DNA from 3 places in the Streptomyces sp. NPDC058741 genome. Region 3 is predicted to be linked to each of the others. Evidence: predicted binding sites of a transcription regulator. Region 3 holds the regulator's gene; each other region holds the start of a gene.
What was found. The regulator HrcA, encoded in region 3, represses chaperone genes, less so after heat shock. The targets are predictions, from matches to a motif close to TTNGCACTCNGNNNNNCNGAGTGCNAA.

Region 1: the regulator HrcA is predicted to act here: its motif matches at 2,431-2,457, upstream of groL (chaperonin GroEL).
Region 2: the regulator HrcA is predicted to act here: its motif matches at 2,747-2,773, upstream of groES (co-chaperone GroES).

What each region holds. Positions count from the first base shown of each region.
Region 1 is NZ_JBHYQH010000006.1:97,952-102,680, forward strand. Features, by position in the region: gene ACFW6P_RS07140 (NADH:flavin oxidoreductase) at 1-501, opposite strand, end outside; gene groL (chaperonin GroEL) at 647-2,269, opposite strand; gene ACFW6P_RS07150 (cold-shock protein) at 2,659-2,862, opposite strand; gene ACFW6P_RS07155 (ubiquitin-like small modifier protein 1) at 3,310-3,585, opposite strand; gene thrC (threonine synthase) at 3,712-4,729, opposite strand, start outside.
Region 2 is NZ_JBHYQH010000002.1:204,783-209,511, reverse strand. Features, by position in the region: gene ACFW6P_RS02370 (methyltransferase domain-containing protein) at 1-664, opposite strand, end outside; gene ACFW6P_RS02365 (polysaccharide deacetylase family protein) at 1,002-1,883, shown strand; gene ACFW6P_RS02360 (polysaccharide deacetylase family protein) at 1,880-2,599, shown strand; gene groES (co-chaperone GroES) at 2,920-3,228, shown strand; gene groL (chaperonin GroEL) at 3,345-4,729, shown strand, end outside.
Region 3 is NZ_JBHYQH010000001.1:19,160-23,888, reverse strand. Features, by position in the region: gene ACFW6P_RS00100 (nitronate monooxygenase) at 1-898, opposite strand, end outside; gene dnaJ (molecular chaperone DnaJ) at 1,145-2,278, opposite strand; gene hrcA (heat-inducible transcriptional repressor HrcA) at 2,278-3,294, opposite strand; gene ACFW6P_RS00085 (MBL fold metallo-hydrolase) at 3,466-4,197, shown strand; gene ACFW6P_RS00080 (DUF3097 domain-containing protein) at 4,229-4,729, shown strand, end outside.

The DNA.
Region 1 (4,729 bases), on a different contig from region 3:
GGCGTCGATGTCGGTGCGCGTCATGGCCGTGCCGGTGGGCTCGTCGGCGCCGATGCGCAGTCCGGAGGGGCCGACGGCCGGGGCGTCGGCGACGGGCGGCTCGCCCTGCTTGCGGACCATGCCGATGTGCCACAGCTGCGGCACGATCGTGCCGCCCGCGGCGTGCACCGCCTCGGCGACCTTCGCCCAGCCCGCGAGCTGCTCCTCGCCGTGGAACCGCGGCACGCGGTCGCTCTGCCCGGCCGACTCGTGGCCGACGTAGGTGCCCTCGGTGACGATCAGTCCGACTCCGGCGGCGGCGCGGCGCGCGTAGTAGGAGAGGACGTCCTCACCGGGGATGCCGCCCGGGGAGAACATGCGCGTCATCGGCGCCATCGCGATCCGGTTGGGGACGGTCAGACCGCCCAGCGACACGGGGCGGGACAGGATCTCGGCGGCGCGGGAGGCGGAGGCGGCGACAGTCACGGAGAGGCTCCTTCGGATACCGGACAGTATGTGCATACGCATGGTTCATCCGCTGCAACCACCCGTCCCGTGCCCTCCATCCCGCCCCGCGCTGTGATCCCGGACACGCCCGAGGGCGGCACCCCCTGTCGGAACAGGGAGTGTCGCCCTCGGCAAGGACGTCGATCAACCGTCAGGTCGATCAGAAGTCCATGTCACCGCCCGGCATGCCGCCGCCGGCGGGCGCGGCGGCCTTCTCCGGCTTGTCGGCGATGACGGCCTCGGTGGTGAGGAACAGCGCGGCGATGGAGGCGGCGTTCTGCAGCGCGGAACGGGTCACCTTCGCCGGGTCGATGATGCCCTCGGCGATCATGTCGACGTACTCACCGGTCGCGGCGTTCAGGCCGTGGCCGACCTGGAGGTTGCGGACCTTCTCCACGACGACGCCGCCCTCGAGACCACCGTTGACGGCGATCTGCTTCAGCGGGGCCTCCAGCGCGAGCTTCACGGCGTTGGCGCCGGTCGCCTCGTCACCGTCGAGCTCCAGCTTCTCGAAGACCTGGGAGGCCTGCAGCAGGGCCACGCCACCACCGGCGACGATGCCCTCCTCGACGGCCGCCTTGGCGTTGCGCACGGCGTCCTCGATGCGGTGCTTGCGCTCCTTGAGCTCCACCTCGGTGGCGGCACCGGCCTTGATGACCGCGACACCGCCGGCGAGCTTCGCCAGGCGCTCCTGCAGCTTCTCGCGGTCGTAGTCCGAGTCGCTGTTCTCGATCTCGGCGCGGATCTGGTTGACCCGGCCCTGGACCTGCTCGGCGGAGCCGGCACCGTCGACGATGGTGGTCTCGTCCTTGGTGATGACGACCTTGCGGGCCTTGCCCAGGAGGTCCAGCGTGGCGTTCTCCAGCTTGAGGCCGACCTCCTCGGAGATCACCTCGCCGCCGGTGAGGATGCCGATGTCCTGCAGCATCGCCTTGCGGCGGTCACCGAAGCCCGGGGCCTTGACGGCGACGGACTTGAAGGTGCCGCGGATCTTGTTGACGACCAGGGTCGACAGGGCCTCGCCCTCGACGTCCTCGGCGATGATCAGCAGCGGCTTGCCCGACTGCATGACCTTCTCCAGGAGCGGGAGCAGGTCCTTGACGTTCGAGATCTTGGAGTTCGCGATCAGGATGTACGGGTCGTCGAGGACGGCCTCCATACGCTCCATGTCGGTGGCGAAGTACGCCGAGATGTAGCCCTTGTCGAAGCGCATACCCTCGGTGAGCTCCAGCTCCAGACCGAAGGTCTGGGACTCCTCGACGGTGATGACGCCTTCCTTGCCGACCTTGTCCATCGCCTCGGCGATGAGCTCGCCGATCTGGGTGTCGGCGGCGGAGATGGAGGCCGTGGAGGCGATCTGCTCCTTGGTCTCGACGTCCTTCGCCTGCTCCAGCAGGGCGGCGGAGACGGCCTCGACGGCGCGCTCGATACCGCGCTTCAGGGCCATCGGGTTGGCGCCGGCGGCCACGTTGCGCAGACCCTCGCGCACCAGGGCCTGGGCGAGGACGGTCGCGGTGGTCGTACCGTCACCGGCGACGTCGTCCGTCTTCTTGGCGACTTCCTTGACCAGCTCGGCGCCGATCTTCTCGTACGGGTCCTCGAGCTCGATCTCCTTGGCGATGGAGACACCATCGTTGGTGATCGTGGGCGCGCCCCACTTCTTCTCGAGGACGACGTTGCGGCCCTTGGGGCCGAGCGTCACCTTGACGGCGTCCGCGAGCTGGTTCATGCCGCGCTCGAGGCCGCGCCGCGCCTCCTCGTCGAACGCGATGATCTTGGCCATGTGAAGTGGTCCCTCCAGGACTGGGGGTGATTACTTCGGACCGCGCCCGCGCCCGCGACGGACGGCCCCGACCGGTTGGTTCCTTGCCCCATCCGGTCCGCGGGCCTCACCGACCCGGTCCTTACGTTGTCACTCTCACCTTCAGAGTGCTAACGCAATGATTAGCACTCGACCCCTCAGAGTGCAAGGTGCGCCCGCGCAGCGGGCTCGTCGAGGAGTGGTGGCCGGGTGACGGGCGGGCGCAAGCGCCTCGGGGGATCCGGCGGGGGCGTCAGCCCGCCGCGAACACGGCCCGGCGGGCCATCCGGACAGGCCGAAGGGCCCGCACCCCGGGGGGTGCGGGCCCTTCGGACAAGACCGGTCGCTGGTGCGTTGGTCGTGGTGCGCGTTCAGGCAGTGACGCGAACCATGTCGGCCTGCGGGCCCTTCTGGCCCTGCGAGATTTCGAACTCTACCCGCTGGCCCTCTTCCAGGGTGCGGTAGCCGTCCATCTGGATCGCGCTGTAGTGGACGAAAACATCCGCACCACCGTCGACCGCGATGAAGCCGTACCCCTTCTCCGCGTTGAACCACTTGACGGTGCCCTGAGCCATGCCTAACTCCCCTATTACTGGCCCTTGCACAGATCCACACTTCGCGGACCCGGGTCAGACCTCACCCCCCACGGTTGGGGGCGTGCGCCGGAACGCGTCGACCGCGGCTGAATGTATCTGCCCAACTGCCGTCTGCAACAGGTCAATCGGACGAGAAATCTGGACGTGAGGGGTCCGGAATGTGGGGAGAATTCGCCTGAATTCGGGTCAAGTCGGGCCACACAAAGGGAGCAAAAGCCGCGAAAGACGCGCACACTTTGGCTACATCTTGTCGGGCATGCGGCAGGAATTCAGGGTTCCGATCGATGGACCGGGAACGCGTTCCCCAACTCTACCGCGCTCAATCACGCAGAATTGCCCCCTCCGCTTCTCTCACGGAGGGGGCAATTCGCCGCACTCCCGGTGACCGGTGTCACTGAAGGCAACAATCGGCCCGGCGGAGCCGGTTCAGCCGCCGGCGACGGCCGGGATGATCGACACTCCGGCACCGTCCGGCGTGGCGGTCTCCAGCCCCTGCTCGAAGCGCACGTCGTCGTCGTTGACGTAGACGTTGACGAACCGGCGCAGCTTGCCCTGGTCGTCGAGCACCCGGGCGGCGATCCCGGTGTGGTTCTTCTCGAGGTCGGCGATCACCTCACCGAGGGTCGCCCCGTCGGCGGCGACCTCGGCCTGCCCACCGGTGTAGGTGCGCAGGATGGTGGGGATGCGAACGGTGACGCTCATCGGACATGTCCTCCGGTTCTTCTTGGGCAACGGCTGGGGCGCGCCCTCGGGGGCGCGGGGCTGTGTCGATATGCGGCTCCGCCGCGTGGGCGCGACCAGCCCCCACCCGCCCGCGGCGAACAGCGATCAGACGAGTCCGGCGTCCCGGAACGACTCCAGGCTGGGCCGAATGGTCGCGGTGAGACCGGTCCCGGCCACCGCGTCCAGCGTCTTCAGACCGTCCCCGGTGTTGAGCACGACCGTGGTCTTCGACGGGTCCAGCACCCCGTTCTCGACGAGCTTCTTCGTCACGCCCACCGTCACACCGCCGGCGGTCTCCGCGAAGACGCCCTCGGTGCGGGCCAGGATCCTGATCGCCTCGACGACCTGCTCGTCGTCCACGTCCTCCACCGCACCGCCCGTGCGCCGCGCGATGTCGAGCACGTACGGCCCGTCCGCCGGGTTGCCGATCGCCAGGGACTTGGCGATCGTGTCCGGCTTCTGGGGGCGGACCACGTCGTGACCGGCCTTGAACGCCGTGGACACCGGGGAGCAGCCCTCGGCCTGCGCACCGAAGATCTTGTACGGCCTGTCCTCGACCAGGCCGAGCCTGATCAGCTCCTGCAGGCCCTTGTCGATCTTCGTGAGCTGCGAGCCGGAGGCGATCGGCACCACGATCTGGTCGGGCAGCCGCCAGCCGAGCTGCTCGCAGATCTCGTAGGCGAGCGTCTTGGAACCCTCCGCGTAGTACGGCCGCAGGTTGACGTTGACGAAGCCCCAGCCCTCGCCGGCCGGGTCGCCGATCAGCTCGGAGCAGAAGCGGTTCACGTCGTCGTAGTTGCCCTCGATGCCGACGAGCTCGCCGCCGTAGACCGCGGCCATGACGACCTTGCCCTGCTCCAGGTCGTGCGGGATGAAGACGCAGGAGCGGAAGCCGGCGCGGGCCGCGGCGGCGCCGACGGCGCCGGCGAGGTTGCCGGTGGAGGAGCAGGAGAGCGTGGTGAAGCCGAAGGCGCGGGCGGCCTCCAGGGCCTGGGCGACGACCCGGTCCTTGAAGGAGTGCGTCGGGTTGCCGGAGTCGTCCTTCACGAACAGCTTGCCGGGCTCGACGCCCAGCTCGCGGGCGAGGTTGTCGGCCTGGACGAGCTTGGTCCAGCCCGGGTTG
Region 2 (4,729 bases), on a different contig from region 3:
ACTCGGCCTCGGCGTCCGCGGGAACCGCCTCGTGCGGGATGCCCGGGGCGACCTTCAGGGCGGCGGCGCGCGGCGCCCGGCGGGCCGCCGACACCGCCCAGGACAGCGGCGGCGAGCAGGCCTCCGGATCGAAGATCCGGCCCCGGCCCCCGCGCCGGGCCGGGTCCACGAAGACGGCGTCGTAGCCGGCCGTGTCGACGCCGGTGACGTCCGCCTCCCGCACCTCGACCAGGTCCGCCAGACCCAGCGCCTCGGCGTTCGCCCGGGCCGCGGCGGCCGTCAGCGGGTCCCGGTCCACCGCCAGGACCCGGATGCCGGCCCGGGCCAGCGCGATCGCGTCACCGCCGATGCCGCAGCACAGGTCGGCGACCGAGGTGACGCCCAGAGCGGCCATGCGCCGGGCCCGGTACTCCGCCACGCTCGCCCGGGTCGACTGCTCGACCCCGTTCGACGTGAAGAACATCCGGCCCGCGTCCTCGGCCCCGAACTTCACCGCCGCCCGCTGCCGCAGCCGCGCCTGCCCGAGCGCCGCCGACACCAGCTCGGCCGGGTGCTCGCGGCGCAGCCGGGTCGCGACGGCCAGCTCCCGCGCGGGGTCGGTGTCCCGCACCTCGTCGAGGAGGGCGCGGCCTTCGGGCGTGAGGAGGAGGGCGAGGTCGTTCACCGGTTCATTGTCGGCCACCGCACCGGTGCCGTGGCGTGTGGGCCGGTCGGTGGATCGCACCGCCCCGGTCGCGGTGTCGGACCCGGTCCGCCGGGGCGTGCTGCGAGGATCCGGCACCATGCGAGTAGTCGTACAAAATGACAAAAGCCGGGCATCGGGCCGGTTTTCTGCCGGCAGCGCGTCGCACGGGGCGCCGGGCCACGGGGCGCCGGGCCACGGGGCGCGACCGGCGCCGGGTGAGGGACTCCACCGGGGGTCCGGCCCTGCGACGCGCCGGGTGCCCGGCCGCGCGACCCGCCGCCTGACCGGCGGCGCCTCGCCCCGTGCGCGCGCTGGTGTGCGCATCGGACTCGCCGCGCTCACCCTCGCCGCCATCGCGTCGGGCTGTGCGCGGGGCGGTGCCGGGGACGAGGTGACCCCCGCGGGCGGCCAGCAGCCCCTCGACGCGCCCCCGGCCCGCGCGCTCGACTCCTACGCCACCAAGCTGCGCGCCGCGCACGCCGCCCGGGTCGCGGCCGCCCGCCGCTGGGGGCTGCGGAAGGCCCCGCTGACCGCCCCGCCGGCTCCCGCGAAGAAGCCCCGGATCAGGACCCGCGAGGGCTTCGAGGTGACCGGCCACCGCAGGCTGGAGCTCCCGCCCGTCTTCACCACCGTCCCCACCCGGGACAAGGTCGTCTTCCTCACGATCGACGACGGCGCCGAGAAGGACCCGGCGTTCCTGCGGATGATGAGCGACCTGGACGTCCCCTACAGCGCGTTCCTCAGCGGCCACCTGGTCAAGGACGAGCCCCGCTACTTCCGCAGGATGCAGGCCGCGGGCACGGTGCTGAACAACCACACGCTGCACCACCCCGCCCTGCGGGGCCTGCCCTACAGCCGGCAGGAGCGCGAGATCTGCGGGATGCAGCGCTACATGGAGAAGCGCTTCGGCAGACGCCCCACCCTCTTCCGCCCGCCCTACGGCAGCTACGACCGGGCGACCCTGCGCGCCGCCAAGGCCTGCGGCATCACGCACGTCCCGCTCTGGAACGAGGAGGTCTTCGCCGACCGCTGGGAGTACCGCGAGGGCGACCGGCGCCTGCGTCCGGGCGACGTCGTCCTCACCCACTTCAGGGGCCGCGGCCAGTGGAAGGGCACGATGCCCGACATGGTCCGCCGCTTCCTGAACGAGGTCGCCTCCGAGGGGTACGCGGTCGGGCGGCTGGAGGACTACCTGTGAGGCGGCCGGCCGCCGCGGCGCTGTGCGCCGGGCTGCTCCTGCTGGCCGGCTGTATGGGCCCCGCCGGGCAGCAGCGGCCGGAGCCCGCCGACGGCCGGGCCCAGGACCCGGCGCACCCGGCCGGCCGCCCCCGGCCGCCCGTCGTCGACCACGTCCCCACCCGGGACCCGGTCGTCTTCCTCACCTACGACGACGGCGCCGAACGCGCCCCCCGCTTCGTCCGCCTGGTCCGCGACCGGCGCCTGCCGGTCAGCATGTTCCTCACCGACAACGTCGTGGGCCCCGGCTACGGCCACTTCGCCCGGCTGCGCGCGGTCGGCGCCTCCCTGCAGAACCACACCCTCGACCACCCCGTCCTGCGCGGCCTGCCCTACGCCGGGCAGCGCGCCGAGATCTGCGGCCAGCAGCACAAGCTCCGCTCCCGCTTCGGCGTCCGCCCCACCCTGCTGCGCCCGCCCCACGGCGCCTACGACGCGGTCACCCTGAGTGCCGCCGCCGACTGCGGCATCTCGGCGGTCGTCCTGTGGCGCGCGTCCCTGGGCCCCGACGGTGTCCTGACGTACACGCGGGGCGGGCCGGGCCTGCGCCGCGGTGACATCGTCTCGGTGCCGTCCGGCGGCACGGCGTCCCCGACCCTCACGGACCGGACGCTGCGGCTGCTGGGGGAGATCGAGGAGCAGGGGCTGCGGGTGGGGCGCCTGGAGGACTACCTCTGACCCCGATCGCCCGGGGAATGCGCCTCCGGCGCTCCAGGGCCGCCTCCGGCGCTCCGGGGGCCGCCTCCGACGGCCCCGCGGTGACCTGGCGCCCGGTCCGCCGGGACCCGCGCCGGCACCCCGAACCGGCCGACGCGCGGTCGGCAATTAGCAGTCCGCTTGACCGAGTGCTAATCGCGGTCATAGTCTCGGGTCTGGCACTCCCCCCTGGAGAGTGCCAACACAGCGACGGGCAGGTCCGGCACCCGCGACGACGGATCCACCTGGTCGCCACCTCAGACAGTTAACCCCGTGAGATCTCCGAAGGGGGAGGTCGGATCGTGACGACCACCAGCTCCAAGGTTGCCATCAAGCCGCTCGAGGACCGAATCGTGGTCCAGCCGCTCGACGCCGAGCAGACCACCGCCTCTGGCCTGGTCATCCCGGACACCGCCAAGGAGAAGCCCCAGGAGGGCGTCGTCCTGGCCGTGGGCCCGGGCCGCTTCGAGGACGGAAACCGTCTTCCGCTCGACGTCTCCGTCGGTGACGTCGTGCTCTACAGCAAGTACGGCGGCACCGAGGTGAAGTACAACGGCGAGGAGTACCTCGTCCTCTCGGCCCGCGACGTGCTCGCGATCATCGAGAAGTAATTCACCCGAAGCACCTTGCTTCGAACTGCGCCCCTGGCCCCCGCGATCGCCAAGAAGCCGGGCGCCCGGGGCGCAGTTGCCGTTATCCCAGATTCCGGAAGAGGGCTCACGCTCCCATGGCGAAGATCCTGAAGTTCGACGAGGACGCCCGTCGCGCCCTCGAGCGCGGCGTCAACAAGCTTGCCGACACGGTCAAGGTGACGATCGGCCCCAAGGGCCGCAACGTCGTCATCGACAAGAAGTTCGGCGCCCCCACCATCACCAACGACGGTGTGACCATCGCCCGCGAGGTCGAGGTCGAGGACCCGTTCGAGAACCTCGGTGCGCAGCTGGTCAAGGAGGTGGCGACCAAGACCAACGACATCGCGGGTGACGGTACGACCACCGCGACCGTGCTCGCCCAGGCGCTCGTGCGCGAGGGCCTGAGGAACGTCGCCGCCGGTGCCTCCCCGGCCGCCCTGAAGAAGGGCATCGACGCCGCCGTCGCCGCGGTCTCCGAGGAGCTCCTCGCGACCGCCCGCCCGATCGACGAGAAGTCCGACATCGCCGCCGTCGCCGGTCTGTCCGCCCAGGACCAGCAGGTCGGCGAGCTCATCGCCGAGGCGATGGACAAGGTCGGCAAGGACGGTGTCATCACCGTCGAGGAGTCCAACACCTTCGGCCTGGAGCTGGACTTCACCGAGGGCATGGCCTTCGACAAGGGCTACCTGTCGCCGTACTTCGTGACGGACCAGGAGCGCATGGAAGCCGTCCTGGACGACCCGTACATCCTCATCACGCAGGGCAAGATCTCCGCCATCGCGGACCTGCTGCCGCTGCTGGAGAAGGTCATCCAGTCCAACTCCTCCAAGCCGCTGCTGATCATCGCCGAGGACGTCGAGGGCGAGGCCCTGTCGACCCTGGTCGTGAACAAGATCCGCGGCACCTTCAACGCCGTCGCGGTGAAGGCCCCCGGCTTCGGCGACCGCCGCAAGGCGATGCTGCAGGACATGGCCGTCCTCACCGGCGCCACGGTCGTCTCCGAGGAGGTCGGCCTCAAGCTCGACCAGGTCGGCCTGGACGTCCTGGGCTCCGCCCGCCGCGTCACCGTCACCAAGGACGACACCACCCTCGTCGACGGCGCCGGCAGCAAGGACGACGTGCAGGGCCGCGTCGCCCAGATCAAGGCCGAGATCGAGACCACGGACTCCGACTGGGACCGCGAGAAGCTCCAGGAGCGCCTCGCGAAGCTGGCCGGCGGAGTGTGCGTCATCCGCGTGGGCGCCGCCACCGAGGTCGAGCTCAAGGAGCGCAAGCACCGTCTGGAGGACGCCATCTCCGCGACCCGCGCCGCGGTCGAGGAGGGCATCGTCTCCGGTGGTGGCTCCGCGCTGGTCCACGCCGTCAAGGTCCTCGAGGGCGACCTCGGCAAGACCGGCGACGAGGCCACCGGTGTCGCGGTCGTCCGCCGCGCCGCCGTCGAGCCGCTGCGCTGGATCGCCGAGAACGCCGGCCTGGAGGG
Region 3 (4,729 bases):
GGTGGTGGAGCTCGGGATACGCGGAGGGCGCGTAGGGACCGTGCTCGCGCAGGAAGCGGTTGACGAGGCCGCGCGCGGGCCGGCCCGAGAACGCCCGGGTCAGTTCCGTCCGGACGAACAGGGGGTTGGTCAGCGCCTGCTTGTGCAGGGCGTGCGCGCCCGACTCGTGCGTGGCGAGGAACGCGGTGCCCAGCTGGGCCGCGCTCGCGCCCGCGGCGAGCACCGCGGCGATCTGGCCGCCGCGCATGATGCCGCCCGTGGCGACGATCGGGATGCCGACGGCCTCGCGCACCTGGGCGACCAGCGACAGCAGCCCGAGGCCGGAACCGTCCGTCTCGGGGACGTCCCGGTGCGTGCCCTGATGGCCGCCCGCCTCGACGCCCTGCGCGATGACCGCGTCCGCCCCGGCCCGCTCGACGGCCCGGGCCTCGTCGGGGGTGGTCGCGGCGGCCAGGACGAAGGTGCCGACGCGGTGCAGCGCGTCGACCACCTCACGGCTCGGCACGCCGAAGTGGAAGGAGACCACCGGAACGGGGTTGTCGCGCAGCACCACGAGCTTCGCCTCGAAGCCGTCGTCGCGGCCGCTCTCCGGATCACCGAGCTCGGTCTCGTACCAGGTGGCCTCGCCGGCCAGCTGGTGGGCGTAGACGTCGACGGCAGCGGGGTCGGCGTACTCCGGCTGGGGCAGGAAGACGTTGACGCCGAAGGGCCTGGTGGTGAGGCTCCGGATCTGCTTGATCTCCTGGTACATCCCGTCGGCGGTCTTGTAACCGGCGGCGAGGAACCCGAGCCCGCCCGCCTCGCACACGGCCGCCGCGAGCTGCGGCACCGAGACGCCGCCCGCCATGGGCGCCTGCACGATCGGCAGGGGGAACAGATCGGTCAGTGCGGAGGACATGACGGCATGGTGTCACGTCCTCCGCACGAGTCCGAATCCGGCCTTCCGGCGGCATAGACCAGAGGAACATGCCCTTCCTCTTGGCCGGACGGCACGCCCGGGGCGCCTCGAAGCGCCTCCGGACGGCCCCCGTCAGCGCCCGTTGAACGCATCCTTCAACCGCGAGAACAACCCCTGCTGCCCCGGCTGACCGCGCCCGCCCGAGAGACGACCCCCGGACCCCCGGCAGAGACCGGACCGCCCCCGTCAGCGCCCGTTGAACGCATCCTTCAACCGCGAGAACAACCCCTGCTGCCCCGGCTGGAACTGCCCCGTGGGGCGCTCCTCGCCGCGCAGTTTCGACAGCTCGCGCAGCAGCCGCTCCTGCTCGGGGTCGAGCTTGGTCGGGGTCTGCACCTCGACGTGGACGATGAGGTCGCCGCGTCCGCCGCCGCGCAGGTGCGTGACGCCCCGGCCGTGCAGCGGGATCGACTGGCCGGACTGGGTGCCCGGGCGGATGTCGACCTCCTCCATGCCGTCGAGCGTCTCCAGCGGCACCTTCGTGCCCAGGGCCGCCGCCGTCATGGGGATCGTCACCGTGCAGTGCAGGTCGTCGCCCCGCCGCTGGAAGGTGGCGTGCGGCAGCTCGTGGATCTCGACGTAGAGGTCGCCGGCCGGACCGCCGCCGGGGCCGACCTCGCCCTCGCCGGCGAGCTGGATGCGCGTGCCGTTGTCGACACCGGCCGGGATCTTGACCGTGAGCGTACGGCGGGACCGCACGCGGCCGTCACCGGCGCACTCCGGGCAGGGCGTCGGCACGACCGTGCCGAAGCCCTGGCACTGCGGGCACGGGCGGGACGTCATGACCTGGCCCAGGAAGGACCGGGTCACCTGCGACACCTCACCGCGGCCGCGGCACATGTCGCACGTCTGCGCGGAGGTGCCCGGCGCGGCGCCCTCGCCGTTGCAGGTGTTGCAGACGACGGCCGTGTCGACCTGGATGTCCTTCGTGGTGCCGAAGGCAGCCTCGTCGAGCTCCACCTCGATGCGGATCATGGCGTCCTGGCCGCGGCGGGTGCGTGAGCGCGGTCCGCGCTGCGACGCCGTGCCGAAGAAGGCGTCCATGATGTCCGAGAAGTTGCCGAAGCCACCGGCCCCGAAGCCGCCCGCGCCGCCTCCTGCCTGCGAGAGGGGGTCGCCGCCGAGGTCGTAGACCTGCTTCTTCTGCGGGTCCGACAGCACCTCGTAGGCGGCGTTGATCTCCTTGAACCGCTCCTGGGTCTTCGGATCCGGATTGACGTCCGGGTGCAGCTCGCGGGCGAGCCGCCGGAAGGCCTTCTTGATCTCTTCCTGCGACGCGTCGCGGCGCACGCCGAGTACGGCGTAGTAGTCCGTGGCCACTACGACTCCGCCAGGATCTGTCCGACGTACCGTGCCACTGCGCGTACCGCTCCCATCGTTCCCGGGTAGTCCATGCGGGTCGGTCCGACCACGCCGAGCTTGGCTACTGCCTCGCCGCCCGAACCGTAGCCGACCGACACGACGGACGTGGAGTTGAGTCCTTCGTGGGCGTTCTCGTGACCGATACGGACGGTCACGCCCGGATCCTTCGCCTCACCGAGCAGCTTGAGGAGCACGACCTGCTCCTCGAGCGCCTCCAGCACCGGCCGGATCGTGAGGGGGAAGTCATGACCGAAGCGCGTCAGGTTGGCGGTGCCGCCGATCATCAGCCGCTCCTCGTTCTCCTCGACGAGCGTCTCCAGGAGTGTGGAGAGCACCGTGGAGACCGTACCCCGGTCCTCGTGCTCGAACGCCTCCGGGAGATCTTCCACCAGACTCGGCACATCCGCGAAACGGCGGTTCGCCACACGGCTGTTGAGGCGCGCGCGCAGATCCGCGAGCGAGGCCTCGCCGAAGGGGGCCGGGCAGTCGACCACCCGCTGCTCGACGCGCCCGGTGTCCGTGATCAGCACGAGCATCACGCGCGCGGGCGCCAGGGAGAGCAGCTCCACGTGCCGCACGGTGGACCGGGTCAGCGACGGGTACTGCACGACGGCGACCTGGCGGGTGAGCTGCGCCAGCAGCCGCACCGTGCGCGCCACGACGTCGTCGAGGTCGACGGCGCCCTCCAGGAAGTTCTGGATGGCGCGCCGCTCGGGCGCGGTCATGGGCTTGACGCCGGCGAGCTTGTCCACGAACAGGCGGTAGCCCTTGTCGGTGGGGATGCGCCCGGCGCTGGTGTGCGGCTGGGCGATGTACCCCTCGTCCTCGAGGGCCGACATGTCGTTGCGGACGGTCGCCGGGGAGACGCCGAGGTTGTGCCGCTCGGTGAGGGCCTTGGAACCGACCGGCTCCTCGGTGCCGACGTAGTCCTGGACGATGGCGCGTAGCACTTGCAGTCTGCGTTCACTGAGCATCGCGCACACCTCCAGAAGTCGTCCGCCCGTTGCCCGCCGTTGGCGGCCTGGCACTCTGCGCAGGCGAGTGCCAGCGTTCCCCGGCCCAGTGTACGGCGGTGGGGTACACCGTCGGCAAGGCTGGTCGTGCGGCGCCGCGCCCGCGGCGGGGGTCACCGCTAGCGTCGCGGTATGACGGTGACTTGGGAAGAGCTCGGGTGGGAGCGCGTGGCCGCCGGGGTCGGGCGGTGCAGGCTGCCGGTGTGGGACTGCACGGCGGGGCTGGTCTCCGGTGCGGACGCGGTCCTGCTGATCGACGCGGGATCCAGCCCGGCCGAGGGGGCGCGGCTGCGGGAGCAGGCCCGGTCGCTCACCGGCCGCCGTGTGACACATCTCGCTCTGACGCACCCCCACTTCGATCATGTCTTCGGGGCTGCGGCCTTCCCGGAGGCGGAGGTGTTCGCGGCGGTGGGCGCGGCCGCGGCGCTGACGGGACCCCGCGACCGCGAGGAGCTGCGCGCGGACGCGGTACGCCACGGCCTGGCGGCGGACGTGGCGCGGGAGGCGGCCGAGCGGCTGGCCGCGCCCCGCCATCCGGTCTCCGGCGAGTGGACCCTCGACCTGGGCGCGGGATGCCGGGTGCTGCTGGCGAACGTGGGCCCGGGCCACACCCCGTACGACCTGGCGGTGCTGGTGCCGGGCGATCCCGAGGTGGTGTTCTGCGGCGATCTGGTCGAGGAGTCCGGCGAGCCGCAGGCGGGCCCGGACGCCGTGCCGTCGCGGTGGCCGGACGCGCTGGACCGGCTGCTCGCCCTGGGCGGCGAGGACGCGGTGTACGTGCCCGGTCACGGAGCGGTGGTGGACGCGGCGTTCGTCCGGGCCCAGCGGGACGCGCTGGCGGCCCGTTTCGGCGTGTCTCCGTGATCGCCCCGCCGCTTCTCCTATCGTCATCCGAATGCGCCAGTACTCTCCGGACCTGACCCCGCCGTGGAAGAAGCCGACGCCGGTCCCCGAGGTCCCTGCGGATCCGGGCCTGGTGGTCGAGGAGTCCGGGACGGGCTTCTGCGGCGCGGTGATCCGCTGCGAGGCGGGCACGGTCACGCTGGAGGACCGCTTCGGCAAGCACCGGGTGTTCCCGATGGAGCCGCGCGGTTTCCTGCTGGAGGGCAGGGCCGTGACGCTGGTCCGTCCCTCGTCCGGCGGCCCGGCACGCCCCACCCGCACCGCCTCCGGCTCGGTGGCCGTCCCCGGCGCACGCGCCCGCGTCGCCCGCGCCGGCCGGATCTACGTCGAGGGCCGGCACGATGCCGAGCTGGTCGAGAAGGTGTGGGGCGACGACCTGCGCATCGAGGGCGTGGTCGTGGAGTACCTGGAGGGCGTCGACGACCTGCCCTCGATCGTCGGCTCCTTCGCCCCCGGCCCCGACGCCCGCCTCGGGGTCCTGGTCGACCACCTG